DNA from 3 places in the Denitraticella aggregata genome. Region 1 is predicted to be linked to each of the others. Evidence: predicted binding sites of a transcription regulator. Region 1 holds the regulator's gene; each other region holds the start of a gene.

Region 1 (10,620 bases):
GTGGCTGGGCGATGAGCTGGTCGCCGCGATGCCGCTATACGAGAAACGCCATTCCTACGGCGAATACGTGTTCGATTGGGCCTGGGCCGACGCCTACGCCCGTCATGGTCTGGCCTATTATCCAAAGCTGCTGTGCGCCATTCCTTTCACGCCGGTTCCTGGCGCGCGCCTGATCGGCCGTGACGACGCGTCCCGTCGGGCATTGCTGGAGGCCGCGCTGGCCGTGACCGAAGCCAGCGACGTGTCCTCGATTCATTTTCTGTTTCCGACAGATGGCGAACGGGCCTGGCTGGAGACGGCCGGCCTGTCGATCCGCCGCGGGGTCCAGTTCCACTGGTTCAACTCCGGCTACGCCGGTTTCGACGATTTCCTGAGCCGCCTCAATCACGACAAGCGCAAGAAAATCCGCCAGGAGCGCAGACGCGCTCAGTCGCACGGCCTGCGCTGCGAATGGCTGGAGGGTCATCGCGCGAGTGCGTCCGACTGGGCGTTCTTCTATCGCTGCTACGCGGGCACCTATGCGCTGCACCGTTCGACGCCCTACCTCACACCGGACTTCTTCCGCATGCTCGCTGCCCGGGCGCCCGCGACGGTGCGGCTTCTGATCGCGCGCAGGGGTGATCAACCGATCGCCGCCGCCTTCTACCTGTGTGACGCGAACACGCTGTACGGCCGCTACTGGGGGTCGACCGAACATCTGCCCTTTCTGCACTTCGAACTGTGCTATTACCAGGCCATCGAATACTGCATCGCTAAGGGCTTGTCGCGCTTCGAAGGCGGCGCGCAGGGGGAACACAAACTGTCCAGGGGGCTCGAGCCGGTCGTGACACGATCGGCTCACTGGATTCGCGATCCGCGCTTCCGGGACGCGGTCGATCGCTTTCTGGCGCGGGAAACCGAAGGGATAGCCTTCTACCTCGACGAACTGTCCGAGCGGACTCCCTTTCGTCGGACGCAGCCGGAAGACGACTCAGCGAAATGAATGGGGCCCGCTTGCGGCGGGCCCCGGTCACCTCGTCAGGGTCGGATCGACCGCCCTCAGCCGGCGTTCTTGATGCCGTCCAGGATTTCCTGCTTGGCGTCTTCGACCGTCCCCCAGCCAACGACCTTGACCCATTTGCCCGGCTCCAGATCCTTGTAGTGCTCGAAGAAATGCACGGTCTGCTTCATAAGCAGTTCCGGCAGATCGTCTATGGTCTGAACCTTGTCGTACAAGGGCGTGAGCTTGGACACCGGCACTGCGACGACCTTGGCGTCCATGCCGGACTCGTCCTCCATCTTCAGCACACCAACCGGGCGGCATCGAATCACCACGCCCGGCAACAGCGGAAATGGCGTGACGACCAGCACATCGACCGGGTCGCCATCGCCGGCGATCGTGTGCGGCACATAGCCGTAATTGATCGGATAACGCATCGAGGTGCCCATGAAGCGGTCCACATACACGGCGCCGCTTTCCTTCTCGACCTCGAACTTGATCGGATCGGCCTGAGCCGGGATCTCGATGATGACGTTGATATCGTTCGGTACGTCCTTGCCTGCCTTGACCAGATCGAAACTCATACACCCCTCCCATGCAAAATGTGGTGCGAATTATAAGGGCAAACCCGGGCTTCAGGCTGCGTTGTCGCCGCACGCTCATTCGGAATCGGGCTCGGCCTGCCCCCACGCATCGGTTCGGGATGCCGACGACAGGGTAAACTTCCAGGCCATGGACCAGCGCGCCAGCCATCCCTCGCCGACTCCCGAGACCGAAATCCAGGCCATGCGCGGACGAGCCCGGGTCAAATGGGGCTGGCTGCTGCTCGTGATCGCTGCGCATGCGGCTGGCCTGGTCGCGCTGTCACGGCTGGACCGACTGTCGGACCTGTCGGACCGCGGCGGCGGGGGTGCGATCACGGTGAGCCTGCTGGACAGGCAGGCGCCGGCGCCTGCCCCGACGGAACACACCGAACCCGACGGCGCGACCCCATCCGATACCAATGATGTGGATATGACGCCACAACCCGAGCCACAACCCGAGCCACAACCCGAGCCACAACCCGAGCCACAACCCGAGCCACAACCCGAGCCACAACCCGAGCCGCAGGCGCTACCACAACCTCCGCAACGCCCTGCACCGACACCGCCTGCCGCGGCGGTTCGGCAGCCCGATTCGCCGGCCGAAACGCCGCCAGCCGCCAGGTCGCAGGAACGGCTTGCGGAATCGACCGGGCCTGTCGAGGCGCTGCAGCCCGCCATGGTGTCCCCGAACGCGTTGCCGGATGCGGAACGTGTCGATCAACGGTCTGCACGGTTCGACGCCGCCTATCTGCGCAACCCGGCACCCGCCTATCCGGGCGTGTCACGCAGGCGGGGTGAGGAAGGCACGGTGGTGCTGCGCGTTCGGGTCATGTCGGACGGGCGTCCGACCACGATCGAGATCGCACGCAGCAGCGGACATCAACGGCTTGACCGAGCGGCGCGGGAGACGGTTCAAAAATGGCGGTTCGAACCCGCCCGGGAGGGCGGCAAGGCGGCAGACAGCTGGGTGCAGGTGCCGATCATGTTCCGTCTGGAACGCTGAATGGCTCGCTCCTGTGGGCAATGCGGAGCGAGATCGGGTCTCCTGTCACTCCTGCGAGTCGAACCCGGCGTCGGTCACGGCCTGGCGCAGATCGTCCACGGTGACACTGCCCGGATCGTAGGAAACCTTCGCCACGCCGTCATCCAGCGAAACCTCGGCATCGGTCACTCCTGGAAGGGCCTTGAGCACACCGGTCACATTGCGGACACAGCCACCACAGCTCACGCCCGAAACCTTGATCGTCACTTCTGTCATGGAAGCACACTCCAATCGAATGAAACCGGTCATTGCCCCGTGGCGGGGATCATACCTCACACACCACACCACTCCAAAGAAGCCCGCCCAGCGTAGGGGCATGATAGAGCCCGAACAGACCGAAGCCGAGTACCAGCATCCCTGCAGCGAAACGCACCCGCGTGTTGCGCGTGATGTCTCTGAACCGCTTGAAAAGCAGTCCTGCCAGCATAAGGTTGGGCAGCGTGCCGAGCCCGAAGGCGAGCATCATGCCGGCACCACGTGTTGCCGAACCGGTCAGCAATGCGGTCGTCAGCACACTGTAGACCAGCCCGCAGGGCAGAAACCCCCACAGCAGTCCGAGCGGCAAGGCCTGGCCGACATGGCGTGCCGGCAGGAAACGGCGGGTCAGCGGCTGGATGCGCCGCCATACATTGTGGCCGGCGCGTTCGACCGGCGCCAGAAGCTGCGTGAATCCGGTGAGGTAGAGTCCGAGCGCGATCAACATCAGATTGGCGAGCACGTAGAGCGTCATCTGCACCGGCAGCACGTCGTTGAACAGCAGGCCGGCGGTCCCGATCGCGCCCATTACCGCGCCCATCATCACGTAGGTCGTGATCCGTCCAATGTTGTACGCGAGGTGGATCGGCCACTGCGGCGCGGACTGACCGGGCATGCGCACCGGTGCCTGTACCGACAGCGCGCCCACGATGCCGCCGCACATGCTGACACAGTGCGTCCCGCCGAGCAGTCCGATGAGGAAGAAAGCGATGTAGCCGGTTTCAGGCATTCGGGCGGGGTGGCGCAGGCCGTGTTGAGTTGATCGATGCCGGACGTAGAAACCGTCCCGGACCCGAGATCTTACACCGCCGCGCCAGCCAGAGCATGGGCCGGTCTTGCGGATCGATTCACGGCGTCGATCGGCACCGTCCGATCAGATGACCTTGGAATAGCGCGCACGCTCCCGATCCACGCGCAGATAACGATCGAACACCATCGCGATCCCGCGGACCAGCAGGCGTCCGGCCGGCAGCACCGTGATGCATTCATCGTCGACCTCGACCAGGCCGGCCTTCTGCATTTCCCGCAGATCGCCCAGTTCCTCGGCAAAATACTCGTCGAACTTGATCAGATGGGCGATCTCGATCGATTCGATCGAAAGCTCGAACTGACACATCAGCGCCTGGATGATCGAGCGCCGCAACAGATCGTCGGCGGTCAGCTCTACGCCGCGCAAGACCGGGAGTTCGTTGCGATCGAGCGCGTCGTAGTACTCGTCCAACGTCTTAACGTTCTGCGCATAGACCGGGCCGATCTTGCCGATCGCGGACACGCCGAACGCGAGCAGGTCGCATTCGGCCTGCGTGGAATAACCCTGGAAATTGCGATGCAGACGCCCCTGACGCTGCGCGACCGTCAGTTCGTCGTCCGGCCTGGCGAAGTGATCCATGCCGATATACACATAGCCCGCCTCGGTCAGACGGCGAATCGCAAGCTGCAGGATCTGGAGCTTGGTGTCCCCGGTGGGCAACTCGATCGAGCTGATCCGCCGCTGCGGCTTGAACAGACCCGGCAGATGCGCGTAGCTGTAGAGCGAGATCCGGTCGGGCGACAGTTCGAGCACGCTTTCGAGCGTTCGATTGAAGCTGATCACGTTCTGCTTCGGCAGCCCGTAGATGAGATCCATGCTGATCGACTTGAAGCCGGTGGCACGCGCCGACTCCATCACCAGACGCGTCTCGTCGATGCTCTGCACGCGATTGACCGCGACCTGCACGTCGTGATTGAAGTCCTGTACGCCGACACTCATGCGGTTGAAACCCAGATCGGCGAGCAGCTTGACCGTGTCGAAATCGACCTTGCGCGGATCGACCTCGATCGAATACTCCCCGTTCGGCACGAGATGGAAACGTGACCGGACCGAATCCATCAACTGACGCATTTCGTCATGGGACAGGAAGGTGGGCGTGCCTCCGCCCAGATGGAGCTGAGTCACCTGCCGGCTTCCGCCGAGGTGCTCCGCCTGCATGCCGATCTCCTGGTCCAGGTACTTCAGGTACTTCGCCGAACGGCCATGATCCTTGGTGATGATCTTGTTGCAGGCGCAGTAATAGCAGATCGTGTTACAGAAGGGGATGTGGAAGTATAATGACAACGGCCGGCTGGTACCGCCGATCGCTCTTTTGGCCAGCCAGTCCTGCAACGCGCGCGCATCGAACGCCTCGACGAAGCGGTCCGCTGTGGGATAGGACGTGTAGCGTGGGCCATTGACGTCGAATCGGCGGATGAGTTGCTGATCGAAGACCAGATCGGGTTGAGTGTTCATGTACTTGACCTTTATAGGAATGGCTAACGATCGCAAAAATCGGGAGGCAGGGGTTTGACCTGGATCAATGGACCCCATTATCGCCCGTCCACGAACGGAGTGTTCAGATCGTGCAAATGAAGGCGACCGTGCCGATTACAGCCGCCGACATCAAGTCAGCCTGCTCGCAATGCAACCTGCTCGAACTGTGCCTGCCCTTCGGCATGACCGAGCACGAGATCCACCGGCTGGATGAACTGGTCGGAACGCGCCGCAAGGTCAAGCGCCAGCAACACCTGTACCGTGCAGGCGACCCGTTCGAGGCAATCTACGCGATCCGTATCGGCTGGTTCAAGACCGACGTAGTGCTCGAGGACGGTCGCGAGCAGGTCACCGGCTTCCAGATGACCGGCGAGATGCTCGGGCTGGACGGAATCAGCACCGAGGCACACTCGTGCAACGCGGTCGCGCTCGAAGACAGTGAAGTGTGTGTCATCGCGTACGACAAGCTCGAGGCACTGTCGCGCGAGATCGAGGGGCTGCAACACCAGTTCCACAGGGTCATGAGCCGCGAAATCGTGCGTGACCACGGCGTGATGATGCTGCTCGGTTCGATGCGCGCCGAGGAGCGACTGGCGGCCTTCCTGCTGAATCTGTCACAGCGCTTCACCGCACGCGGTTTTTCCGCCGCCGAGTTTCATCTGCGCATGACCCGGGACGAGATCGGCTCCTACCTCGGCCTGAAGCTCGAAACCGTGTCTCGCGCCTTCTCCCGCTTCCAGGACGAGGGCATCATTGCGGTACAGCAGAAGCATATCCGCATCGTCGCACAGGACAAACTCAGAAAACTCATCCAGCACCCGGTCGGCGGTCGCTGACGCGCGTGCCACACCCCGGGCCGCGAGCTGTCAGCAAGATGGCTGACGACGTCGGTTGGTCATCGACTGGCCAATACGCGCAAGATCCTCCGCGGTCAGCAGCGCCCGCGCATAGGGAAACAGTTCGCCCTCTTCCCGTTCGGTGTGCAGCGCATAGCGTTCGGTGAAGGCATGCACTTCGTCGAGCGTCAGATCGACGACCTCGCCTTTCGACACCCGCTCGAGCTTGGCGCGCATCACATCCCACGCGGCGAACATGCGCTGATGATCCTCGAGTATCCATTCGATCAGCGACTCCAGCGGAAAGCGCCTGTCGGTATCCACCCGCTGTCGCAGCAAAGGAATCAGATCCAGCTCCTCATCCATGTGATGGTTGACCGCGGCAACATCGAAATAGCGGATGATGGCCGCCGCCGCCCTGCGCGCCAGCTGGTCGGCACCATGCTCGGGCAACCATCTGGCCAGCCGGTCCAGCGTGCCGAGTTGCGCATGCAGACGCTCATGGCAGGTCTCCAGCATCTCGAGCGGCGCCTCGAATCCGGGGGACACCGGAACGAGCGATTCAGTCATGAAACATTCCTCACAAAGCAAAAAACCCGGTCGCGTTCTTGGACAGCGCGACCGACACGATCCAGGCATAGACCGACGCAGCGGCGCACCAGGCAAGCATACGCTGCCGACGCGTGCGGCCCCGCTTCAGCGCGATCGTTCCCAACAGGATGTAAGCGATCAGCCCCCCCACCTTGGCCGTCACCCAGTTGGCAGCGAAAGGATACTGCGAAATCATCATGGCCAGCACGATCGCACTTCCGAGCAGCATGCTGTCGACGACATGCGGCAGGAGCCGGGTCGCACGGTGACGTAACAGTGGAGACCCGGAAAACATCCACCAGCCGCGTAACGCGAACCCCATCGCGCTGAGCACCACCATAGTGACATGCAGATTCTTGATCGTGTAGTAAATCATCTTCGGCGAATCCGCTGTCGCTGTCGTGAAAAAACCAGGGCGGCGAATACGAGACGCGCCGGCCGTCGGTCAGGATCGCGATTCTCCATCGTTCAGGCCGTGTTATCAAACATCCCTGCGTTCCGTCTGTTGCACCCGCCGCATGCAGGACCGGGATCAGTGGCGTTAGAATGCTCGGCCTATGCAGGGGGTTCTCAATGTCCAGTCCAAACCAGGATCTGTCCGCGCTGTTAATGCAGGTGCCGCTGTTCAGTGGCCTGAGCGAAGCGGATGTCGGCAACGTCGCCCGTTTCACCCGCGAGCGCAAGCTCGACAAGGGTGAACTCCTTTTCCAACGCGGCGACCCGGCCCACGGCTTCTATCTGGTCGTGACCGGCCAGATCAAGCTCGGCGTCTCGTCCGCCCAGGGCAACGAGAAGGTCGTCGAGGTCGTCGGTCCGATGCAGACTTTCGGTGAGGCCGTGATGCTGATGAATCGCCCCTACCCGGTGTTCGCCGAGGCGCTGGTCGCGTCCAATCTGTTGCACATCGGTCAGAACGTCGTGTCCGAACTGATCGATCAGGACCCCGACTTCGCCCGCAGGCTGCTGGCCGGCATGGCGGTCCGTCTGCACGGCATGGTCAAGGACGTCGAAGCCTACTCGCTGCGCTCGAGCACCCAGCGAGTGATCGGTTACCTGCTGCAACAACATGACGACAACGACCACAGCGCCACTCCACGCATCCAGTTGCCCACCAGCAAGCAGGTCCTGGCGTCCCGCCTCAACCTCACGCCAGAAACCTTGTCCCGGATCTTTCACGACCTGTCCGACGCCGGCCTGATCAGGGTACAGGGCAAGGACATCACCTTGCTTGCGCCCGATCGACTCGCTCGACATCAGGGCTGACCACCGGGCCGCCGGCCTTCCTTGCCGAGCCGATTGTGCGCAACCGACCAGAACGGGTCATTGACGCCAGTCAAGCGCACGGCGCCGGGATCCGCAGCATTCGGTGCGGGCGCAACGGGTCACCGTTCGAGCACGTAAGCCCCCGGCGCATCGGCCAGCCGGGGAAACCCGCGACGGCTGACCGGACGCGCATCCACCCACTCACCGCAGCGCGGCTTGAGCCATTGCATCCAGTCTTCCCACCATGATCCGTCATGCTCCGTAGCCTGACTGCGCCAGCTGTCGGCCGGGTCGGAGCGGTGCGCGTCGGCCACCCAGTATTTGCGCTTCGGTGGATCGACCGGTGGATTCACGATGCCGAAGATATGCCCCGAACTCGACAGCACGAAGCGCTTGGGTCCGGTGGCGTGATTATTGATGCGATAGGCCTGCTTCCACGGCGCGATGTGATCGTCCTCAGCCGCAACCGCATAGACGGGCTGCGTGATGCGCGACAGATCCAGGGGCTGTCCGGCCAGGCGCAGCCCATCCTTTTCGATGAGTCGGTTCTCCAGATAGAGTGCGCGCAGATACCACGCATGCATCGCGTAGGGCATGCGCGTGGTGTCCATGTTCCAGAACAGGACGTCGAACGGCGGCGGCGATTCTCCATACAGCCAACCATGCACGACGTAGTGCCAGATCAGAGTGTTCGAGCGCAACAGGCGGAACGACCACGCCATCTCCCTGCCATCGAGGCAACCCTTGCGCGCCATGTTGCCGATGATGAAGCGGATGCTCGCATCATCGACGAACACTTCGATATCCCCCGGTTTGTGGAAATCGACCAGCGTCGTCAGCAGCGTGAGGTCGGCCACCGGAACGTGTTCCTCGTCGAATTCGCGATTGGCCCAGGCCATGTACATGGCCAGTGCGGTGCCGCCGATGCAGTAGCCGACCGCATGCACCCGCGCCGCCCCGGTGAAATTGCGCGCAACATCCACGGTCGCGTGCACGCCGCGCATCAGATAATCGTCGAAACCGACGTCGCGCAGGGATTCGTCCGGATTCTTCCAACTGGTGATGAACACATCCAGCCCCTGGTCGAGCAGATAGCGAATCATGCTCTTCTTCGGGGTCAGGTCCAGGATGTAGAACTTGTTGATCCAGGGCGTGACGATCACCACAGGTTCCGCATGCACCTTGGGTAGGGTCGGCGCATAGTGGATGACCTCGAGCAGGTCATTGCGAAACACCACCGCACCAGGTGTGGTCGCCAGGTTCTCGCCGACCTTGAAATCCTCCGGATCGGTCATCCGCACGTCACCCGCGCGCATGTCGTCGAGCATGTTCCTGAAACCCTGGCGCACCGATTCGCCGTTGGATTCCATCGCCTTGCGGATCGCGATCGGGTTGGTCCAGAAAAAATTGGTCGGAGACACCGCGTTCAGCCACTTTCGCCACCAGAACGCCGCCCGGCGACGCTCCTTGCTTGACAGCCCCGGCGTGTCGTACAGCATGTCCTGCACATTGTGCGTGATCGCGAGATACCACTCCTTCGCGAGATCCCAGGTCGGCAGATCGGTCCACACCGGATCCGCGAAACGGACGTCGTCCGGATTGGGCCTGACCGGATCTGGATGCGATTTTCCGAGCATCCGCCACATCGAATGGCTCTGCAGGCGCCACAGATCATTCGAAAGCGCCAGTAGCCGCTCCCCCAGTTCCTGCGGATGGGTCATCCAGGCCAGCTGCGCATGAACGATGGGCGCAGTCATGCCGAGCGGATCGACCGTTCCTTCGACCGAATCATGCATCTGCCGCATCGCACGACTGACCGTGTCGAGCGGACTTCGAGAATTTCTGTTTTGCATTACCTTTCCTTGAGTGCCGTTCAGGCCTTGTCGTGCCACAATCAAGTCCATCACGGTGTCGTGAACGCCTCATGACGCCCTCCCGCCGCACCTGCTGCTGCCTTCACGCCAGCGGGTAGAGTCGCTCCGGCGCAGCGAGCTCGACGCCGTTCCAACCCCGCTCGGACTCGATCGCTTCGGCAAAGACCCTCGACGCCTCGTGTTCGCCATGCACGACGAAGGTGCGTTCAGGCGGTTTCTCGAAATGGGCCAGCCACTCGAGCAAGGCCCGCTGATCCGCATGCGCCGAGAGCCCCCCTATCGTATGGATCGCCGCCCTGACCGGCACGCGATCACCGAACAGCGTGACCGTACGCGCGCCATCGACCAGACGCCTGCCGAGCGTACCGCCGGCCTGAAAACCGCATATGACGATGCTGCACTCCGGGCGTCCGAGGTTGTGGAGCAGGTGATGCTTGATTCGCCCCGCGTCGCACATGCCGCTGGCCGAAATGATCACCAGGCCCGACCGCCGCGTGTTCAGTGCGATCGACTCCTCCACGTCCTGGACGAAGCGCAGCTTGACCTGCTCCGGATGCGCGAGAACCCAGTCACGCAGTTCACGGGTTTCCTCATCCCACAGGTCGTCATGCTGCAACGTGAGTTCGGTCACGGCCGATGCCATTGGCGAGTCGACGACGATCTCGAGACCCTTCACCCTGCCCTGTCGGACCAGACTGGCCAGCACGAAGATGACCTCCTGGGTCCGGCCAACCGCGAATGCCGGTATCACGACATTGCCACGGCGCCGTTCCAGCGTGTCATGCAGCACGGTGACCAGTTCGTCCTCGGTCTGCGCCATCGGCCGGTGCGCGCGATTGCCGTAGGTGGACTCGACGATCAGATAGTCCGCACGACGTATGGGCGCAGGGTCACGTACCACGGGACGCA
Region 2 (10,620 bases), on a different contig from region 1:
CCTGACCGCGGGCGGCATCGACGCGCACATCCACTGGATCTGCCCGCAGCAGATCGAGGAAGCGCTGATGAGCGGCATCACCACCATGCTCGGTGGTGGTACCGGTCCGGCCACCGGCACGCTGGCCACCACCTGCACGCCTGGGCCCTGGCATATCCACCGCATGCTGGAGGCGGCCGATGCGTTTCCGATGAACCTCGGTTTCTTCGGCAAGGGCAACGTGTCGCTACCGGATCCGGCGCGCGAACAGGTGGAGGCCGGCGCGATCGGGCTGAAACTGCACGAGGACTGGGGCACGACGCCGGCCGCGATCGACAACTGCCTCTCCGTGGCCGAGGAATACGACGTGCAGGTCGCGATCCATACCGATACGCTGAACGAATCCGGCTTCGTCGAGACGACGATTGCCGCGTTCAAGGATCGCACCATCCATACCTTCCATACTGAGGGCGCGGGCGGCGGCCATGCACCGGACATCATCAAGGCGATCGGTCGGCCCAACGTGATCCCGTCCTCGACCAACCCGACCCGGCCCTACACCGTCAACACCATCGACGAGCATCTGGACATGTTGATGGTGTGCCACCATCTGGATCCGGCGATTGCCGAGGACGTCGCGTTCGCCGAATCCCGTATCCGCCGCGAGACGATCGCGGCCGAGGACATCCTGCACGACACTGGTGCGTTCTCGATCATGGCGTCCGACTCGCAGGCGATGGGCCGGGTCGGCGAGGTGATCACCCGTACCTGGCAGACCGCGCACAAGATGAAGGTGCAGCGCGGGTGGCTGGCGCCTCCGGAGCCTGCCCTCACCCCCAGCCCCGGGGCCACCCTCACCCGCAGCCCCGGGACCACCCTCTCCCCCAGCCCCGGGGCCACCCTCTCCCCCAGCCCCGGGGCCACCCTCTCCCCCAGCCCCGGGGCCACCCTCACCCCCAGCCCCTCTCCCGGGGCGGGAGAGGGGAGCGTCGTGTCGCCTGCGGTGCAGGCGAGTGAGAGGAATGACAATTTCCGGGTCAAGCGCTACATCGCCAAATACACGATCAACCCGGCCATCTGCCACGGCATCTCGCATGTGGTCGGGTCGATCGAGGTCGGCAAGCTCGCCGATCTGGTGCTGTGGAAACCGTCCTTCTTCGGGGTGAAACCCAGCCTGATCATCAAGAGCGGCGCGATCGCGGCGGCGGCGATGGGCGACCCGAACGCGTCGATCTCGACGCCGCAGCCGGTGCATTACCGGCCGATGTTCGGCAGTTTCGGCAAGGCGCTGAAGACTTCGGTCACCTTCGTGTCGCAGACCGCGCTCGCGAATCCTGCGGTCGCGGCGCTCAGCCTGATGAAGCCGCTCGAAGCGGTCAAGGGCTGCCGCAGCGTGAAGAAGTCCGACATGATTCACAACGGTGCGACGCCGGTGATCGACGTCGATCCCGAGACCTACGTGGTACGGGCCGATGGCGAACTGCTGGTGTGCGAGCCGGCCGACGTGCTGCCGATGGCGCAGCGTTACTTTCTGTTCTGAGCACGCGATGCAACTCATTCACCCCAGCCGGGCCGAGTGCCCGCCCGTTCGCGAGGTCGCGATGCTGCTGATCGAATCTCTGTACGACGGTGGCGAACCCGCCACCGAGTGGCTCGAACTCGATTTCAATCGCCGTACGAAAAGCCGCTTGCGCGCCCGGATGCCCTCCGGCCGGGAGGTAGGGCTGTTCCTGCCGCGCGGCTCGATCCTGCGCGGCGGCCAGAAACTGCTTGCCAAGGACGGCCGCATCGTCGAGATCGTGGCCGCGCCGGAGGACCTGCTCGAGGTCCGCTGCTCCGACAGCCTCGAGCTCGCCCGCGCGGCCTATCACCTCGGTAACCGCCATGTCGCGGTCGAGATCGGCGACGGCTGGCTGCGCATACAGGCCGATCACGTGCTGGAAGGGATGTTGATCGGGCTCGGCGCTGACGTCCGACCGGTCAGTGCGCCGTTCGAACCGGAGGCGGGGGCCTATGCGCCGGGCCATCAGCATCCGGGTGAGGGATCCAGCGCGGCGCGGATCCATATGATGAGTCCAGCCTGAGGGTGCGATCCCGATGCTGCCATTGATACGCCTGCTGCAACTGGCCAGTCCGGCTCTGCCGGTCGGTGCCTATACCTACTCGCAGGGGTTGGAGTGGGCGGTCGAGTCGGGCGCGATCCGCGGCGAGGCTGGCACCTTGGCTTGGATAGGCGACGCGCTGCAATGGAACGTCGCGCGCTTCGAGGCCCCCTTGCTGGCGGCGCAGATGAGGGCCTGGCGCGACGGTGACGACGACGCTGTGGTCGAGTTCGACCGCATCTTCGTGGCCAGCCGCGAGACCAGCGAGCTGCGCGCCGAAACGTTACAGATGGGGCACTCGCTGGTGCGCCTGCTGCGCGACCTGGATGCGTTCGAATGCCTGCCCGGGTGGCGCGAGCGGCTGACGCGACTGGACGAGCCCGCGTTTCCGACCGCGTGGTCGGCCGCCGCCGCGGCCTGGCGCATACCGGCGGACCAGGGCCTCGCCGCTTATCTGTGGGCCTGGCTCGAAAATCAGGTGATGGCGGCGGTAAAGGCGGTCCCGCTCGGCCAGAGCGCGGGCCAGCGCATGCTGGCCGAACTGGGTGCGCGAGTGCCGGCGCTGGTGGAAGAGGCACTGGTGTTGCCCCGCTCCGACTGGAACAACTTTACGCTGGGACTGGCGATCGCGAGCGCCCGGCATGAAACCCAATACACGAGACTGTTCAGATCATGACGACACATTCCCAACCGCTGCGGGTCGGCATAGGCGGCCCGGTCGGCTCCGGCAAGACCGCATTGACGCTGGCACTGTGCCTCGCGCTGCGCGACAAGTACGACATCGCGGTGGTCACCAACGACATCTACACCGCCGAGGATGCCCAGTTTCTGGTGCGCAACGAGGCGCTCGCGGCCGACCGCATCATCGGTGTCGAGACCGGCGGCTGTCCGCACACCGCGATCCGCGAGGACGCGTCGATCAACCTCGAGGCGGTGGACCGGCTCAACCGGCGCTTCCCGGGGCTGGACATCATCTTCGTGGAGTCCGGCGGCGACAATCTCGCAGCGACCTTTTCACCGGAACTGTCGGACCTCACTATCTACGTGATCGACGTGTCGGCGGGCGATAAGATCCCGCGCAAGGGCGGGCCGGGCATCACCCGCAGCGACCTGCTCGTGATCAACAAGATCGACCTCGCGCCGCTGGTCGGCGCGTCGCTCGAGGTCATGGATCGCGACGCGCGCAAGATGCGCAGCGAACGGCCTTTCGTGTTCTCCAACCAGAAAACCGGGCAGGGCCTGGACGACATCATCGCCTTCATCGAGACCCAGGGTCTGCTGCACTGACCCGCACTTCACAAGGACAAGATCATGAAACTGCTCAAACCGTGCGTCGCGCTGCCACTGGCCCTGTCCGCCGCCTCGGCATTCGCGCATCCGGGCCACGACTCGGCCAGCGGGCTGTCGATACTTCTCGCACACCTGTTCGATGGAAAGGATCACCCGCTGGCGATGCTGGCCAGCGCCGGGCTGCTTGGCCTCGCGGTCATCGCGACGCGGCGCAGACTGCGCGGCGCCGGCCGTTGATCAGTCGGCCAGTTCTACCCTGAGCTGGCCATCTTCTATGCGGAGGTCGCGAACGCCGTCGCCGAACGAGCTCCAGAAGCCTCCGCCGCCGCTCTGCAGACCGACCAGGTCCCGGCCCTTGAGGCCACCCAGCCACGCCGACGGCAAGGGCACGCCCATCACGCTCACGCCATCGATGACGACGACCGGTCGTCCCTGCTCGTGCCTCAGTCGCAAGCCGGTCGCGACCCGCACCGTCTGCCCTGCCATCACCGGCAGGTCGTGCGGCAGCGTGATCAGCATCGTCGCCGACAGCAGATCGTCCGACAGGTGCAATGCCAGCCGGTCGGCCAGATCCGGGTTGCGCGCGATCATCGCGTTGAGCTCACGCTGGCTGAAATGGATGACCCGGTCTTCCGGGCGTTCGCGGTAGCGTTCCGGGCGCAGCGGGCCGTCACCCGGCTCCGGGTCGGCCGGCGCGATGCCGGGTTCGTCGGTTCGGGCCAACGCGTCCAGCTTGTGCTCCAGCGTGAGCCGTTCGGTGGTGCTCAACGTCACCGGCTGGAAAGGCTTCGGAAACAACCAGGTGCGCGCGACGAAAAGCGTGACCAGCACGCTCGCAGCGACCGCGAACAGTAGCAGGGCCGAGACCGCGAAGCAGCCGATGCGGCGGGGCGCGGGGGAGGGGGTGTCGGGGGTGTCGGTCATGCCGGGTTTATCGTCCAAGCGACGTTTTCGGTCAAGCGTGCAGGCGTGAGACATTCTAATGCCGCGTCGCCGGCGCTGCGCGAGCATGCGCCATCCGGCTCCAGCGACTGCCTCCGGGCGTGCCGTGTGCGACAGTGCCGTGTGCGACAATGAACGCATCTTGAATGCATGCGTGCCCCTGGAGGTTTTCGCCCTTGGCTGGACCGATCCGTTCCTTTCTCGGCTCCTTGTTGCGCAGCGGGCTGGATCTGCTTCCGCTCGTTGCGGTGATCGGGTTCTTCCAGCTTGTCGTGTTGCGCCAGCCGATGCCGGATTTCGGGGACTTCCTGCTCGGCGGGCTGCTGGTGGTGGTGGGCCTGACGCTCTTCGTCTATGGGCTGGAGATGAGTCTGTTTCCGGTCGGCGAGAGCATCGCGAACGCGTTTGCGAGCCGGGGCAGCCTGCCGTTGCTGATCGCGTTCGCGTTCGCGCTCGGGTTCGCGACGACGATCGCCGAACCGGCGTTGATCGCAGTCGCGGGTGAGGCGGGTCGAATGGCGGCGCAGACCGGTGTCGTGGACGATACGGCCGATGCGGTTGCCGCCTATGCGCTGGGTCTGCGTCTGACCGTCGCGTTCGCGGTCGGGACCGCGGTCGTGATCGGCGTCATGCGCATCGTACGGGGCTGGCCGATCCATCACCTGATCATCAGCGGTTACCTGATCGTGGTCGTGATGACCGCTTTCGCACCGGCAGAGGTCGTCGGTATCGCGTTCGACTCGGGCGGAGTGACCACCTCGACGATCACGGTGCCACTCGTGACGGCGCTGGGCGTGGGGCTGGCCTCGTCGATCCGGGGGCGCAATCCGATGCTGGACGGTTTCGGGATCATCGCTTTCGCATCGCTGACGCCGATGATCTTCGTGATGGGTTACGGGATTCTGACCGCATGAACTGGATCCACGCGCTATTCGATACGCTGGGTTCCACGCTGACTGACGTGCTACCGATCGCGCTGGTTCTGTTCGTGTTCCAGTTCGTGATCCTGCGACGTCGCATTTCGAACGCACGACGGGCGGCGGTTGGCGCGGTTTTCGTGGTGCTCGGACTGACGCTGTTTCTGGTCGGGCTCGAGCGCGCGCTGTTTCCGATCGGCCGTCTGATGGCGGGGCAACTGACAGCACCGGATTTCCTGCGGGGCGCAGATGCGGTCGAAGCGTCGTCGCTTGTGTGGAGCGATTACCACTGGGTGTTGATCTTCGCCTTCGCGATCGGGTTCGCGACGACGCTGGCCGAACCGGCGCTGATCGCGGTCGCTATGAAGGCGAGCGACATCTCGGTCGGTGCGATCGATGCGACCACGCTGCGCGTCGCGGTCGCGCTCGGCGTGGCCACCGGCATCGCGATCGGGGCGTTCCGGATCATCACCGGCGCACCGATCCAGTGGTTCATCGTCGCCGCCTATGCCCTCGTCGTGATCCAGACCTGGCGCGCACCGCGCTGGATCGTGCCGCTGGCGTTCGACTCGGGCGGTGTCGCCACCTCCACGGTGACGGTGCCGATCATCGCTGCGCTGGGCCTGGGGCTGGCCGAGGCCGTGCCTGGCCGCGACCCGTTGATCGATGGGTTCGGCCTGATCGCGTTCGCGTGCCTGTTTCCGATCGTGACCGTCATGGGGTATGCGCAGATCGCGGCGTACTTCGCCAGCCGACGCGAATCCTGAGCTGGACCCGTCCTGGGCGCAGCTCGCTCGCCTTTTCAGGCGTACAGGTGTCGCCGCGAGCGCCTTGATTGCGATTCATTCGCAGTTTGACACCGGTCAACATACCCACGGCGTCGAAGGTGTTTAATGCACTGCAATAAACACAGAGTCTTCATTTCATCCGATGCCACAGATGTCGGTTTCACGTCGCAGCTTCCTGAGAGGCAGGTTCCGGGCCTCGGAGGGTGCGCTACGCCCGCCCTGGGCGAAGGCGGCCGGTGAATTCGAACAGTGCTGCACGCGCTGTGGAGACTGCACCGAGGCCTGTCCGACGGGGATCATCAAGTCGGGCGAGGGCGCTTACCCGATCGTCGATTTCGGCGCCGGTGAATGCACGTTTTGTGGTGATTGTGTGACGGTCTGCGAGCCCGGTGCGCTGCGGCGGGTCGAGGGACAGGGGCCGTGGGCACTGAAGCTCTCGATCGCCGAAAGCTGTCTTGCACGGCAAGGCGTCGAATGCCGGGTATGCGGGGAATGCTGCGGGGCCTCGGTGATCCGGTTTCGCCCAAGGCTGGGTGGCGTGTCCGAGCCGGAACCGGACGTGGCGCGTTGCACCGGATGCGGCGCTTGTGTTGCACCCTGCCCGGTCGGGGCGATAGCGATGGAGATGCATCAATGAAGATTGCAAGTCTGGTGTTGAGAGCGAAATCTGAAAGCTTTCCCGAATTGAAGGACGCGTTGCGCACGATTCCCGGTGTCGAACTGCACGGAGAATCGGCCGAAACCGGGCGTCTGATCGTGACGGTCGAGGATGGCGAAGGCTATTCCATGACCGATTCCATCCTCGCGGTCAATCTGAACAGGCATGTGCTGAGCCTCACGCTCGCATACGAATATACCGACGAAGGTCTCGAATTACAGGAGGCATGAAATGAGCATGAATCGACGTGACTTCATCAAGACGAACGCGGTGGCGGCGGCCGCTGCGACGGCGGGAATCGGCATTCCGGTGGTCGCGCAGGCCCAGCAGGCCGGCGCGACGGGCACGCGGGTGCGCTGGGACAAGGCGGCCTGTCGCTTCTGCGGCGTCGGTTGCTCGGTGCTGGTCGGCGTGCAGGACAACCGTGTGGTCGCGACCCAGGGTGATCCGGATTCGCCGGTCAATCGCGGCCTGAACTGCATCAAGGGCTATTTCCTGTCGAAGATCATGTACGGGGCGGACCGCCTGACCCAGCCGATGCTGCGCATGCGTGGCGGTCAGTACGCGAAGGACGGCGAATTCACGCCGATCTCGTGGGATCAGGCCTTCGACATCATGGCCGAGAAATGGAAGGCCGCGCTGAAGGAGCACGGTCCGCGTTCGGTCGGCATGTTCGGCTCCGGCCAGTGGACGGTGTGGGAGGGCTATGCCGCGGCGAAGCTGCACAAGGCCGGCTTCCGCACCAACAACATCGACCCGAACGCACGCCACTGTATGGCGTCCGCGGTGGCGGGCTTCATGCGCACCTTCGGCATGGACGAGCCGATGGGCTGCTACGACGACATCGAGAATGCGGACGTGTTCGTGCTGTGGGGCAGCAACATGGCCGAGATGCATCCGATCCTGTGGAGCCGCATCACCGACCGTCGCCTGACCCATCCCGCTTGCGAAGTCCATGTGCTGTCGACCTTCGAGCACCGGTCCTATGAACTGGCCGACAACCCGATGATCTTCCATCCGCATACCGACCTGGCGATGCTGAACTACATCTGCCATCACATCATCTCGACCGGTCGGGTCAATGAGGATTTCGTCAGCAAGCACGTCAGGTTCAAGCGCGGCGAGGCCGACATCGGTTTCGGCCTGCGCCCGAACCATCCGCTCGAGCAGGCCGCGACGAACAACGGCTATCCCGGCGCGGACGGCCAACGGAAGGGCAATCCGGGCAAGTCCGAGGACATGACCTTCGAGGAGTTCGCCGAGTACGTGTCCGAGTACACGCTCGAGAAGGTGTCCAAACTTTCGGGAGTGCCGGAATCCAACCTGCGCCGCATGGCCGAAGTCTATGCCGATCCGAACAGAAAGGTCACGTCCTTCTGGACCATGGGCTTCAACCAGCACACCCGCGGTACCTGGGTGAACAACATGATCTACAACGTTCACCTGCTGGTGGGCAAGATCTCCGAACCGGGCAACAGCCCGTTCTCGCTGACCGGCCAGCCTTCCGCCTGCGGCACCGCGCGCGAGGTCGGCACCTTTGCCCATCGCCTGCCGGCGGACATGGTCGTGACCAATCCCAAGCACCGCGAATATGCGGAGAACGTGTGGCAATTGCCGGAAGGCACGATTCCGGACTGGGTCGGCCTGCACGCAGTCGCTCAGAGCCGCGCGCTGAAGGACGGCGTGCTGAAGTGTTACTGGACGTCAACCACGAACAACATGCAGGCCGGTCCAAACATCAACGAGGAGGTCTATCCCGGCTGGCGCAACCCTGAAGCTTTCGTCGTCGTATCGGATGTCTATCCGACCGTCTCCGCGCTGTCGGCCGACCTGATCCTGCCGTGTGCGATGTGGACCGAGAAGGAAGGCGCTTTCGGCAACGCCGAGCGGCGCGGGCAGTTCTGGCGCCAGCAGGTCAAGGCACCCGGCCAGGCCAAGAGCGACCTGTGGCAGTACATCGAGTTCTCGAAGCGCTTCAAGGTCGATGAGGTCTGGCCGGAGGAACTGCTTGCGAAGAAACCCGAGTTCCGCGGCAAGACGCTGTACGACATCCTGTTCGCGAACGGCGAGGTCGACAAGTACCCGCTGTCCGAGGTCGCCACCGTCAATGCGCATGCCTGGGAAGGCTACATGAACGACGAGTCCCAGGAACTCGGCTACTACCTGCAGAAGGGCCTGTACGAGGAATATGCGCGCTTTGGCCGCGGCAAGGCCCATGACCTCGCGTACTTCGACGATTATCACAAGGCACGCGGTTTCCGCTGGCCGGTCGTCGATCGCAAGGAGACGCTGTGGCGCTACAAGGAAGGCTTCGACCCGTACGTGAAGGCTGGCGAGGACTGGAACTTCTACGGCAACCCGGACGGCAAGGCGATCATCTTCGCGCTGCCCTACCAGGATCCGCATGACAAGCCGGATGCCGAATACGACATGTGGTTGTGCACCGGTCGGGTGCTGGAGCACTGGCATACCGGATCGATGACACGGCGCGTTACCGAATTGCATCGCTCGGTGCCGGAAGCCCAGATCTTCATGCACCCGGAGGATGCGCAGAAACGCGGACTGCAGCGCGGCATGGCGGTGAAGGTCGTGTCCAAGCGCGGCGAGATGGTGGCCCAACTCGAGACCCGTGGCCGCAACAAGCCGCCCAAGGGGCTGATCTTCATCCCGTTCTTCGACGAGGGGCGGCTGGTGAACAAGCTCATCGAGGATGCGACCTGCCCGATTTCGAAGGAAACCGACTTCAAGAAGTGCCCGGTGAAGGTCATGCGCGCTTGAGCGCGGCGCGACCCGTCCCGGTTCCGGTTCGGAGCGTCTGCCCCCGGAAACGGGGCAGGCGGCCGGGGCCGGACAGGTCGGGGGTGCGAAGACCAAGCATGACAACCCGTGATTCCACCGGCCGGTGGGGTCAGGATGAACGGAAATGAACGACACGACCAAAAAGCAGCTGACCAGGCAGGGGACGCCGTCCCGTCGTCGATTCCTGAAGGAATCGGCCGGGGTCGCGGGTGGCGCCTGTCTGCTGGCGGTCGGTGTCGGACTGTACACGCGGCAGGCTTCGGCGTTGCCGTCTACCGCCTTGCGCCCGCCAGGCGCCCTCGAGGAGCCGGCGTTTCTCGGCGCCTGCGTGCGCTGCGGTCTGTGCGTGCGTGACTGCCCCTACGACACGCTGAAGCTCGCCGAACTCGGCGACGGCGTCGCCACCGGCACACCCTACTTCGAGGCGCGCAAGGTTCCATGTGAGATGTGTGACGACATCCCGTGTGTGGTCGCATGTCCGACCGGTGCGCTCGATCGGGCGCTGACCGACATCGAGGACGCACGGATGGGTCTGGCGGTGCTGATCGACCAGGAGACCTGCCTGAACTTCCTCGGCCTGCGCTGCGACGTCTGCTACCGGGTGTGCCCGGTCATCGACCAGGCGATCACGCTGGAGCGCATGCACAACCCGCGTTCCGACCGGCACGCGCTGTTTCTGCCCACCGTGCATTCCGATCACTGCACCGGTTGCGGAAAGTGCGAACAGGCCTGCGTGCTGCCGGGCGAGGCCGCGATCAAGGTGTTGCCGATCCAGCTGGCGCAGGGCTCCCGCGCCGAACACTACCTGCGGGGCTGGGAAGAGCGCGAGGCGGCAGGCGGCTCGCTGATCGGTGACCAGATCGAACTGCCGGTGCGCGGCATGGAGGGGCAGGCCTATGGAGACACGCGCCTGCGACCCGGCACGGCGCCGGGCGAGCCGCCCACGGGGCCCGGGGCTGCGCCGGGCGGGCTGGAATCGGGGTGGCGGCCATGAGTGCGCATTCACCCACGCCTGCGACGACGCCGGGCGGCGTCCCCGAAAGCAGCGTGCGCGGGGCCGCGATGCGCGGCACGATCGCGCGGCCCGGCCTGGAGGCGCGCCAGACCAAGGGCTGGCTGCGTGCGCACAAATGGCTGCTGCTGAG
Region 3 (10,620 bases), on a different contig from region 1:
CAACCTTGCGGCCTCGAACACGCCATCGCGTATTTGATTGCCGTTTCGTAAAAAAATCGTTTGCGACCATATGCATTTTCGTGACTCTCGTCCGGGTTGCGCGCCGCTCACGCACTGCGCCTGATCGGAATGAAGGGGGTGGTCTCGACCCGCTGGCGACCGCGCGCGCTCTCGGCCAGTCCGATCTCGTCGTCATCGAGATAGCAGGCCGGGTCCTCGGCCCACACGTCGCCGGTGATCTGCCCGGCCCTGACCCTGGAGCTGCCGTTGCAGATATCCAGATGACGGCAATCGCCGCAGCGCCCGGTCAATGTGCGCGGATGCTGCTTGAGACCGGCCATCAGCGGATTGGACAGATCGCTCCAGATCTCCGAGAACGGCCGTTCGCGCACGTTGCCGATCGGCACATGCCACCACATCGTGTCCGGATGCACGATGCCGAGATTGTCGATGTTGGCCACATTGACGCCGCTGGCGTTGCCGCCCCACTGCCGCAGCTTGGCGTGGATGTGCTCCACCCTGTCCGGGAAGCGGGCCGCGACCCAGTGCAGCATGTAGACGCCGTCGGCGTCGTTGTTGCCGGTGACGAACTCCTTGTGGATGCCACGCCGATGAAGGTCCAGGCAGGTGTCGAACAGCAGGTCCATCGCGCGCCGCGTGGTCCGGTGATGCGCGTCGTCGCCACGGTACTTGTTGCCACGACCGGCATAGTTCAGGTGCGAGAAATAGAACTTGTCGATGTTCTCGTCCTCGACCAGCTGCAACAGGGCCGGCAGGTCGTGCGCGTTGTCCTCGGTCATGGTGTAGCGCACGCCGACCTTGATGCCGCGCGCGTGACACAGGCGGATGCCCGCCATGGACGCGTCGAACGCGCCGGCCTTGCGACGGAAGCGATCATGCGTGTCGGCGATGCCGTCCAGGCTGACCCCGACATAGTCGTAACCGATGTCCGCGATCGCGTCGATATTGGTCTCGTCGATCAGGGTGCCGTTGGTCGACAGACCCACGTAGAAGCCCATCGCCTTGGCGCGGCGCGAGATGTCGAAGATGTCCGGCCGCAGCAAGGGTTCGCCGCCCGACAGGATCAGCACCGGGACCCGAAAGGCTTTCAGGTCGTCCATGACGCGGAAGACCTCGTCACCCGACAGTTCGCCCGCAAAATCGGTGTCGGCCGAGATCGAATAGCAATGCTTGCAGGTGAGGTTGCAGCGCCGGATCAGGTTCCAGATGACGACCGGACCCGGCGGGTTGCGGCGCGGTCCGGCCGGTGTGGGCTGATCGAGTTCTCGGATGAACTGGGAGATTCGGAACATGAGCGTGGCCTTGGAAGAATGACTCGATTACAACCCGCCACCCGCCGGATGCAAATGACCCCGGTCAATTGCGCAGGCGCAGGCCGGTCTTTTTGAGGATGGCTGACGAGAACAGCACGTCGTGCGAACGCAACGCGCCGGCAAAGCGCGTGACCAGAACGTGACGAATCTCGGCCACATGCACCCGGGCAGCGTCACGGTCGCGACCATGGACCATCGCGAACAGATTGTAGGGCCACAGCGGCAGATGGCGCGGACGGCGATAGCAATGGGTCACGAAGGGCAGCGCAGCGATGCATTCTCCGGCCGCGTCGACGGACGCGTCATCCACGTCCCACACGCTCATGCCGTTGGCCACATAGCCGATCGCATAATGGTTCGGCACCGCCCCGATGCGACGGATCACGCCGCTCGCGAGCATCGCCTGCAGCCGCGCACGCACGTCCGCCTCGGCGATGCCCAGCCGTTGCGCGATGTCGGCATAAGGCCGAGGCACCAGCGGCAGGCCGGCCTGGGTCGCGCGAATCAGCTGGCGATCGATCGTGTCGATGCTCATCACACCTCCAGTTGCATGCCGACGAAGTACTCCTGCTCCTTCGGAAACAGCAGGACCGGGATACCGGTTTCGGCCTCGATCGCGCGTGCGCACAGCTCGATCTCATCGGGCCCTTCGGTCGCGAGCACGAACCACATATTGAGCCGGTGTTCGCGCCGATAGTTGTGCGCGACCTCGGCGTGGGCATTGACCTGCGCGACGACCCGCGACCAGTCGGCCTCGGGCACTTCCATCGCCGCGAGGCAGAACGCGCCACCGGCCCGTTCGATCTGGAACATCGGTCCGAAACGGGTCAGCACCCGATCATCGAGCAGCCGCCCCACGCGCGCGATGACCTCGTCCTCGTTCAGGCCGAGCTGCGATCCGACGTCGGCAAACGGCCGCTCGGACAGCGGAAACCCCCCCTGCACCTGGTTGATCAGCGCGCGGTCGATGCCATCCAGTTGCGCGGGTGCGTGACGCAATGCAGCGTCCGCAGGCATCGCGCCTGCATCCGGTTGTGGGGTCGCGGATGTGTCACGCATCGACCTGCTCCGGCAGATAGCATGCCCCGCGCTGCTTGAAGCGCCGTCCGCTGAACAGGATGGAATGCGGCCATACGTCCAGATCGAGCTCTTTCGCAATGCGGTCGCGCGTGTCGAGTACCGTGTCGCGCGCCTTGCCGTGAATCATGCAGAACAGGTTGTAAGGCCAGTGTGGCAACGCACGCCGGCGCCGATAGCACAGCGTGACTCCGGTCTGGTCGCCGAGAAGGCGCCCGACTGCCTCGACCCTATGGTCGGGGACGTCCCACACGCACATCGCGTTGGCCGTATAGCCCAGTTCATGGTGTCGTACCACGACGCCGAAGCGACGCAGCACGCCGCTCGCCTGCCAGCCGTCCAGCGTATCGCGCACCATCGCACCGCTGAGGCCGATACCCTGGCCCAGCGCGTCGTAGGGGCGCGGCACCAGCGGCAAACCCGACTGCAGCGCGCGCATCAGCAATCGCTCGATGCCCGCCAGCGCGCACGGGCCTTCGACCGAAGCGCTCAAGTCGTCGCAGCGACGGCCCGAGCGGGGGCGGTTGGTCGCAGCCCCCCCATCCGGGGCGTCGCTGCCAGGGCGGTCGAGTTCGAAGCCGAGATCGATGTGATGCGCTTCCTCCATCGGCAGCACGATGACGTCACATCCGGTTGCCGATTCGATCTCCTCGACGACCGCGTCCAACCTGCGTGCATCTGCCGCAGTGATCACGAACCACAGATTGAAGCGATGCTCGCGCTCGTAGTTGTGATTGACCTCGGGCACGGCACTGACCTTGGCGGCCACCTCGGCGAGGCGTTCCGGTGGCGCGGCGAGTGCCGCCAGAGCACTCGCCCCGACGCGCCCGGTCGCGAACACTGCGCCGATGCGACTGACCACCCCGTCGGCCTGCCAGCGCTCGAAGCGCTCGAGCACGGTTCGTTCGGTGACGCCCACCTGCCGCGCGAGCAGCGCGAACGGACGCTCGACCAGCGGAAAATCGCGTTGCCAGTCGTTGAGCAGGCGAAAGTCCTTGCTCGCAATCGCGTGGCCCTGCATGGCTAGAATCCGATGCGCGCGGCGCGCGACGTGAAGAAGATGCCGCTGGGATTGGCCGCGGGCAACTCGGTGACGACCTGACGGCTCTCGGTATCGTACACAACGACTTTGTCGTCGTCCCGCGACGACACCCACACGTTCTCGCCACGCGGCGTGAACTCCATGTGCAGGATCGCACGCCCCGGCGACAGCGTGTCGATGACCTGGTGTGTAAGCGTGTCGATGACCTGCACCTTGCCGTTGTCCGGAAAGGCGAAATTCACCCACACCTGGCGCCCGTCCGGTCGCGCCATGACGAACACCGGCTGGCTCTGCACCGGAATGCGTGCGACCTCGCTCCAGTCACGGGTGTCGACCACGAGGACCTCGTGGCGACCGATCGCGGGCAGATAGGCATGACCACCGGCCACCGCCCAGCCGCGCAGATGCGGCATCTTGTACACGGGCAGCGGTTCGTCGCCGCGCCCGTAACCCTCCAGAATCTTGCGCGTGCCGCGCTCCGGATGCCACAGGTCCAGCATGGCCAGTCCATCCTCGCCGAAGAGGCCGGCGATGAAGTAACGTCCATCCGGCGTCACCAGTCCGTCGTAGGGCTGGCGTCCGGCCGGATAGCGTTCGGTGGTCGGATTGCGCGGGTCGCTCAGATCGGTCACCCAGATCTCGCCGGCGTCGAACAGCGCATAGACGAAGCGCTGCCCCGGAATGTCGGCCAGACCGACCACCTTGGAGCGCAGCCCCGGGGCGTACTCCGCCGGCACCTCGGCCAGTTGCTCCAGTGTGTCCGCATCGAAGACCTTGAGGCCACCCGGCTCGTAGTTCTGCGCGACGATCAGGCGTCCGTCCTGGGAGATCGAACCGCCGATCGAGTTGCCGGCCTGGATGATCCGCTTGTCGATGCGCCCGAGCAGCAGGTCGACCTTGGTGAGCCCGCCGTCGCGTCCGAACACATAGCCATAGCGACCGTCACGCGAGTAGGTCACATGGGCATGCGACAGGTCGCCCAGCCCCGGAACGCTCGCGATGCGCTCCCGCTCGGTCGTGCTGACCACCGCGACCTGTCCGGTCGCACGCTCGATCACCAGTCCGAGGTCGCCGGTTCCGCGCACCGGGTCCTGCGCGAGCGTCTGCGTCGCACCGCCGGCCAGCAGCGACGCGGACAGCAGGGTCGCCAGAGTCAATCCATAACGCATCATTCAGCTCCCTTCAGTTCCGGAAAACCTTCGGCGAATGCACCGACCATCCATGTGGCTTCGCATTCGTCCATGAAGCGCGACCAGCCGGGCATCGCGGTGCCGGGACGGCCGTTCATCACCGTCGCGACCATCGAGTCGAGCGGTTTGTCGGCCATGGTTTCGGGCAGCAGCGGCGGACCGAGTCCGCCCGCGAGCGTGAGCCCGTGACAGGAGCCGCATTCCTGGCGCACCAGTTTGATCAGTTGGTCCTGTCGTTCCAGCGCAGGCGCCGCAGCCTCGTTGGCCTCGGCGGTGAATGCTGCCAGCAGCGCGGCTCCGAGCAGCACGGTGACATGGATGACGACCGGCGGGAGATTCATCTCCTTTCTCCTGAAACGCAGTGGAATGACGGGAAGCTTAGAGAGGAACGCACGCCGGAACCTTGACAGGTATCAACCCACGACCGTGCGGGGTTCGGAAGATGGCGGCACGAAAAGCATACCGGGGCGGCCCTGTCCGTCAGGGGCGCCCCGGCATGTAGCGACCCGATACGGCGGAACGGATGTCCGCCCGCCGTATCGGCCATGAATCTACTGCTTCTTGGCGGTGATGTCCGCTTCGGCGTCCAGGCCCAGCGTGTAACCCAGCGACACGTAGTGGAAACGTCCGGCGGTATGGCCATCGTGGATCGCAAAGCCGAAGTTGTACTTGTTGCCCGGTTCGAGGCTCACGTCGCCCTCGCCGCCGGCGAGCTTGCGCGTGAACACGACGGTCCAGTTGTCGCCGTCCTGCGTGCCCTCGGCACTGACCAGCGCCGAGCCGCCTTCCATGACCCGCTTGTCCGCGACGTAACCGTCGTAGGCCTTGTTCTCGCCGCTGCGCCACTGCGCCAGATCGTAATACACGCCGCTCGCGAGCGAGCCGTCCTTCACGTACTTGGTCTTGTCGTCCGCGCCTTCCGGCATCATGCGCGAATCGCCGTGGCAACTGGCCCAGCAGCCGCTCAGATCGGCCGTCTCGACCTTGCCCGCATCCAGCATGTACGCGATCTTGACCGGATTCGCCTCGTCCATCTTGGCGCCCTGAGACGCGGGCGGCTGCTGCCAGGTGAATTTCAGGTACAGCATCTCGCCGTCATGGGTGGCCTGCACCTTGACCGGAACATGACCCGCCTTGCCCGGGATAGGCGTCGGCTCGAGCTTCTCGCCCGACACGATTCTGGCGCCCATTGCCGCAGCCTCGTCCGAGTGGCAGTCGGCACAGGTGTCACCCTGCTTGAAGGCACGTCCGCCACCGTGGCGCACGCGATCGACGCGGATGTCGCCGGTGATCCATTCCATCGGCGACACGCCGGGATAGAAGAGGATGATTTCAGTCGCGTCGACGGCGCTCCAGTCGGCCGGTGGCGCCGCCAGCGCCAGGGTCGGGGCGGCGAACAGCAGGGCGATCGAGGTGGTGATCAGGTTCTTCTTCATGGGTCGGTCCTCCACAGACGGAAATCGATTCGTTCAGTTGAAATAGTCTTCGTCGGTCATGGCATCGGACAATTCGTGCGCGATGCCCTGGTGGCAGACGATGCAGGTCGTGCCATCGGCGAGCGCACGCTCATGCTGCCGAGCGGCACGTGTTGCCTGCTTTGCACTGTCCATGCTCTCCAGGCTGTGGCAGTTGCGGCACTCGAGCGAGTCGTTGGCGAGCATCCGCTTCCATTCGCGACGTGAAAGTTCCAGGCGCTTCTCGACGAACTTCTCGCGCGTGTTGATGGTGCCGGTGAGCTTGCCCCATACCTCGCGCGAGGCCTGGATCTTGCGGATCATCTTCGGACCCCACTCCTGCGGCACATGGCAGTCGGAACATACCGCACGCACACCGGTGCGGTTGTTGTAGTGGATCGTGTTCTTGTATTCCGTATACACATTGTCATGCATCTCATGGCAAGAGATGCAGAACTTCTCGGTGTTGGTATATTCCATCGCGGTGTTGAAGCCGCCCCAGAAAAGAATCCCCAACACAAATCCGACGATCAGCAGACCACCCAGCGAGTATTTGGTACTCGGCTTCTTGAGTCGACTGAATAACCCACCGGTTTTTTCGGGCGTCTGCTTGTCCATTTTCCTGCTCTTGTCCGTTTATTCACTCACACCACGCGCCTGCTGGCCCGGGTGACCTCACCGAAACCCTAGAGGGGCCCTCGGCATTCAAGACTTGTTCGTTACTGGTGTATCGACCCGCGTTGGGCCGACTTACCGTCGCCGCGTAGTGGTCATTACGCCGCTATTTGCTCCATGATTCCTTGTCCAGCATCAACATCCAGCCGACCAGCGTGCGAATGTCCTCTTCCGGCACACGCCGTGTTCAGGCTCAATGCAAGACTCGCAAGGACGATTCGCTTCGTCGTCGCGTCTCGTTGCATGCTGCTCTCCGATCGACGCCAGCCCACCGTGTAGCAGCGCGGGGCCCCGAAAGGCCCCGCTTGCTTGCAACCGACCTGGATCAGGTCACGTGGTTGGTACGGTTATAGACGTTGAACTTGCCGGTCGGCGCATACAGCCCGTCGACACGTCCCTTCTCCTTGAGCGTCTTGGCATCGAACACGATCATCGAACCATTCGGCTGCAGACTGTCACCGCGGTTCCAGACCGACGCCCAGACTTCGGAGCCGTCTTCGCTGAACTCGAAGTGCACCGCCACCTGACCTTTCTGTTCGGTCAGGCGGATCGTCTTCACGATCTCGCGGGTCTTCTTGTCGATGACCTTGATCGACTGCTGAACTTCAGGCTCGGGGTGCAGGGTCTGGTCGATCCACACATAGTCGCTCTTCGGATGGGTGCGGATGAACAGCCCCGGACCGTCGGTCTCGACTTCGTAGCAGATCTTCCAGGCGTGATCCTTGTTGCCTTTCGGATCGTTGCCCCAGGCCGTCATCTTGCCGACGCCCAGGTGAGGCGTGCCGCCCACCGGACCGCAGGTCGGATCGATCCAGTTCGCCCCCGGACCCGGGTGCGGACGCAGATCGGTGTCGATCAGGGCCTCGAGCTTGCGGGTCTCGGTATCCATGATCGCCATCTGGTTCGACGCGTTGGCGGCGATCTGGAAGTAACGACCGGTCGGATCGAAGAAGCCGTCATGCAGGAACTTCGAGTTGTCGATCATCTCGATGCGCAGGTTGTCGATGTCGGTGTAATCGACCTGCCAGGTCTGCCCCAGCTCCTTGATGTTGACCAGCCAGGTCGGCGCCAGCGGCGTGTCGTAGATCGCGGCAACGCGCGCTTCGTTGACATACTCGCCATCGATGTTGACCCCGCGTGCCGACACCACCTTGAGCGGCTCCATCGTGCTCGCATCCAAGATCACGAAGTGCGGCGGCCAGTATCCGCCACCGATCACGTACTTGCCGTCACCGGACACGGCGACGTCACGCGCGTCATACGCGACTTGCGTTTCGGCGACCAGCATCTTCTCGGGCACCTGCCACAGGTCGATCTTGGTCATCTTGCCGTCACGACCCATCGTGTACCAGAAGCGGCCGATCTCTTCCGGATTCGGATGTGCGATCGCCTTGTTCTTCTCGACGGTCTTCAGCACGTGCACCGCGTAGCCGGTCGGGATACGTGCGACCAGTTCGTACTTGTCGCCGTCGATGACCGAAACCGAACCGTGGTCGCGCTCGATGACCAGGAAGAAGTTCTTCCAGTTGCGGTCGTGCATCGGCTTGGTCGGATAGTCCGCGATTTCGACGTGACGCTTGACGCTCTCCTTCATCTGCGCGAGCGACATTTCCGGCGGAACCGGCGGCGTCATCTGGATGTAGGTCGCGAGCAGCGAAATGTCTTCGGCCGAGTAGATCTTGTCGAAGTTGTTCATGCCGCCTTCGGTACCCAGCGCGATGATACGCTCGAGACGCTGCTGGCCGAGCTTGAGCATGTTCTCCGGCTCGAGATTCTTGCCGGTCGCGCCCTTGCGCAGCACGCCGTGACAGCCGGCGCATTGCTGGAAGTACAGCAGGTTGGCGCGGTCGAATTGCTCCGAGGACAGCGTGGGCGCATCCTGCGCCTGCGCAGTCGCACCAAACGCCGCCATGCCGCCTACCAGCAAGCTGGCGAGGACGGAAGCGTAGCTTTTGCGAAGCTTGGGTCTCACTTTCATGTTTGTATCTCCTCTGAATTGCCGAAAGTGGCATCTTTCAGGACCGGTCAGCCCGCGCACATGTAAGTCACACGTGAAGACTTGCCCTGGCCAGTGCATACTTTCTCCCCATGGCGACATGGTTTCTTTAACCTGCGTCAAGTTCAGCCATTCCTTCGCACTGCTACAGTCCGTCTCAAGCTACCGGCGAAAGGAATCGCGATGAATGCCCCGACCCAAACCCTGTTCTGCCGCACGCCCGGGCAGGTCACCGCATCACTCGATCCATCGGCGGCCCTGCTTTCACGGCATGCGCCTTACACGCCTGACTTCATGACAGCGAGAACACCCTCTACCAACGGTGAAAAGAACGACGGGCCACTACAGACCAACGCCAGCACGCCACGCGGGCGCGTCTGTCTGGTCGGGGCCGGGCCTGGCGACCCGGAACTGCTGACCGTGCGCGCGGCGCGCCGCATCGCGGAGGCGGATGCGGTGGTCTATGACAATCTGGTCGGAGAGGGCATCCTCGATCTGGCGCGGCCGGATGCGCGCCGCATCTATGTCGGCAAGCAGGCCGGTAATCATGCGTTGCCACAGGACGAGATCAACCGCCTGCTGGTAGACCTCGCCGGCCAGGGACTCAATGTGGTCCGGCTCAAGGGTGGCGACCCACTGATCTTCGGACGTGGCGGCGAGGAGATGGAGGATGTCATCGAGGCCGGCTTCGCCTGTGAGATCGTGCCCGGCGTCACGGCGGCCTCAGGCATGGCGGCGAGCACCGGCATTCCACTGACGCACCGGGATCATGCGCAGACGGTGACCTTCACCACCGGTCACCTGCGCGACGGCAGCGTCAACCTCGACTGGGAGGCCCTCGCGCGCCCGCACCAGACGGTGGTGATCTACATGGGCATGGGCGCGCTGGAGATCATCTGTCGGGAACTGATCGCGCACGGCCTGCCGGCGAGCACACCGGCCGCAGTGGTGCATGCGGCGACCACACCGAGACAGCGCATCGTCACCAGCCCGCTCGCCACGCTGCCCGAACTGACCCGCGAGGCCGGCCTGCGCACCCCGTCGCTGATCGTGATCGGCTCGGTGGTCGACATGTACGAGCGGGTGAGCCACGCCGTGCTCGGGAGCGCCAGTAGCGCATGAAAGCATATGCGCTATAATCCGCCCCGCGCCGGCATAGCTCAGTTGGTAGAGCAACCGCCTTGTAAGCGGTAGGTCATCTGTTCGAGTCAGATTGTCGGCACCAAGGAATCAATGACTTAGCCCGGTTACACAGACCGGGCTTCTTGCTTCTTGGGTGCCGTGTAACCCCCATGTAACCCGCAGCGATGCATGTAACCCACTGTGAAAGTGCATCAAGTGTTCAGTACCCGCACCAGCCGATCAACAAACACGCCCACCACGCCATCAGATAAGCCCGTGCGCCATTCGCGCCCGGTCATCGGCCAGGCACAAGAAACCCGCTCTGGGCGGGTTGCGGTTTGTTGCTGGGGGTGGGTGAGTCAGCGTCGTGTAATAAGCGCTCGCACCGCGCCCATGACGGGCACGCTTACAAGCGCGATCGGAACGGTAGGGTGCGCGTCGGCATAGATCGCAAAGATTGCACCGCCTATCGCCATGGCGGACACGAGAAGCCCCATCCATGACCCCCGACGCGCCGCCTCAATCTCGGCCAGGGTTGCGGCTGAGTTGACTTTAAGCGCGTCGGCTTCGGACTTGATCCTGTGCTCTTGCTCTTTTTCCGCCATCCGGAAGATGCGCTCGGCACCTCCAGCCACAATGTTGTCGAACTTCTGGACGGCCTCGGGGGGTGGCAACGGGCCTTGCCACGCGGTCGAAACCGAGTGGGTAGGCGGTCGCTTAATGCTTGGGG

Evidence for each region. Region 1 encodes FNR, which switches genes on or off when oxygen is low (the NO sensors DNR and NnrR bind a similar motif). Its sites were predicted from a motif close to TTGANCTAGNTCAA; they were not measured.
Region 2: a site for FNR is predicted at 6,084-6,097, ahead of napF (ferredoxin-type protein NapF). Genes of this name have one in related genera too.
Region 3: a site for FNR is predicted at 8,878-8,891, ahead of cobA (uroporphyrinogen-III C-methyltransferase). Genes of this name have one in related genera too.

The regions. Positions count from the first base shown of each region.
Region 1 is NZ_JBLLNL010000013.1:38,626-49,245, forward strand. Features, by position in the region: gene ACKVEX_RS14275 (GNAT family N-acetyltransferase) at 1-982, shown strand, start outside; gene ppa (inorganic diphosphatase) at 1,039-1,563, opposite strand; gene ACKVEX_RS14285 (energy transducer TonB) at 1,766-2,566, shown strand; gene ACKVEX_RS14290 (heavy-metal-associated domain-containing protein) at 2,612-2,821, opposite strand; gene ACKVEX_RS14295 (sulfite exporter TauE/SafE family protein) at 2,871-3,590, opposite strand; gene hemN (oxygen-independent coproporphyrinogen III oxidase) at 3,735-5,126, opposite strand; gene fnr (fumarate/nitrate reduction transcriptional regulator Fnr) at 5,243-5,983, shown strand; gene ACKVEX_RS14310 (hemerythrin domain-containing protein) at 6,014-6,553, opposite strand; gene ACKVEX_RS14315 (SirB2 family protein) at 6,564-6,947, opposite strand; gene ACKVEX_RS14320 (Crp/Fnr family transcriptional regulator) at 7,148-7,837, shown strand; gene ACKVEX_RS14325 (PHA/PHB synthase family protein) at 7,957-9,642, opposite strand; gene ACKVEX_RS14330 (MBL fold metallo-hydrolase RNA specificity domain-containing protein) at 9,794-10,620, opposite strand, start outside.
Region 2 is NZ_JBLLNL010000001.1:127,358-137,977, forward strand. Features, by position in the region: gene ureC (urease subunit alpha) at 1-1,519, shown strand, start outside; gene ureE (urease accessory protein UreE) at 1,527-2,063, shown strand; gene ACKVEX_RS00625 (urease accessory protein UreF) at 2,077-2,757, shown strand; gene ureG (urease accessory protein UreG) at 2,754-3,368, shown strand; gene ACKVEX_RS00635 (HupE/UreJ family protein) at 3,393-3,608, shown strand; gene ACKVEX_RS00640 (hypothetical protein) at 3,609-4,295, opposite strand; gene ACKVEX_RS00645 (DUF1538 family protein) at 4,490-5,227, shown strand; gene ACKVEX_RS00650 (DUF1538 domain-containing protein) at 5,224-5,997, shown strand; gene napF (ferredoxin-type protein NapF) at 6,170-6,655, shown strand; gene ACKVEX_RS00660 (chaperone NapD) at 6,652-6,906, shown strand; gene napA (nitrate reductase catalytic subunit NapA) at 6,908-9,454, shown strand; gene napG (ferredoxin-type protein NapG) at 9,600-10,469, shown strand; gene napH (quinol dehydrogenase ferredoxin subunit NapH) at 10,466-10,620, shown strand, end outside.
Region 3 is NZ_JBLLNL010000003.1:110,003-120,622, forward strand. Features, by position in the region: gene nirJ (heme d1 biosynthesis radical SAM protein NirJ) at 108-1,313, opposite strand; gene ahbB (siroheme decarboxylase subunit beta) at 1,378-1,869, opposite strand; gene ACKVEX_RS05405 (Lrp/AsnC family transcriptional regulator) at 1,869-2,393, opposite strand; gene ahbB (siroheme decarboxylase subunit beta) at 2,386-3,432, opposite strand; gene ACKVEX_RS05415 (cytochrome D1 domain-containing protein) at 3,435-4,622, opposite strand; gene ACKVEX_RS05420 (c-type cytochrome) at 4,622-4,984, opposite strand; gene ACKVEX_RS05425 (ethylbenzene dehydrogenase-related protein) at 5,195-6,079, opposite strand; gene ACKVEX_RS05430 (NapC/NirT family cytochrome c) at 6,113-6,715, opposite strand; gene ACKVEX_RS05435 (cytochrome D1 domain-containing protein) at 7,098-8,750, opposite strand; gene cobA (uroporphyrinogen-III C-methyltransferase) at 8,952-9,890, shown strand; tRNA gene ACKVEX_RS05445 (tRNA-Thr) at 9,918-9,993, shown strand; gene ACKVEX_RS05450 (DUF2335 domain-containing protein) at 10,250-10,564, opposite strand.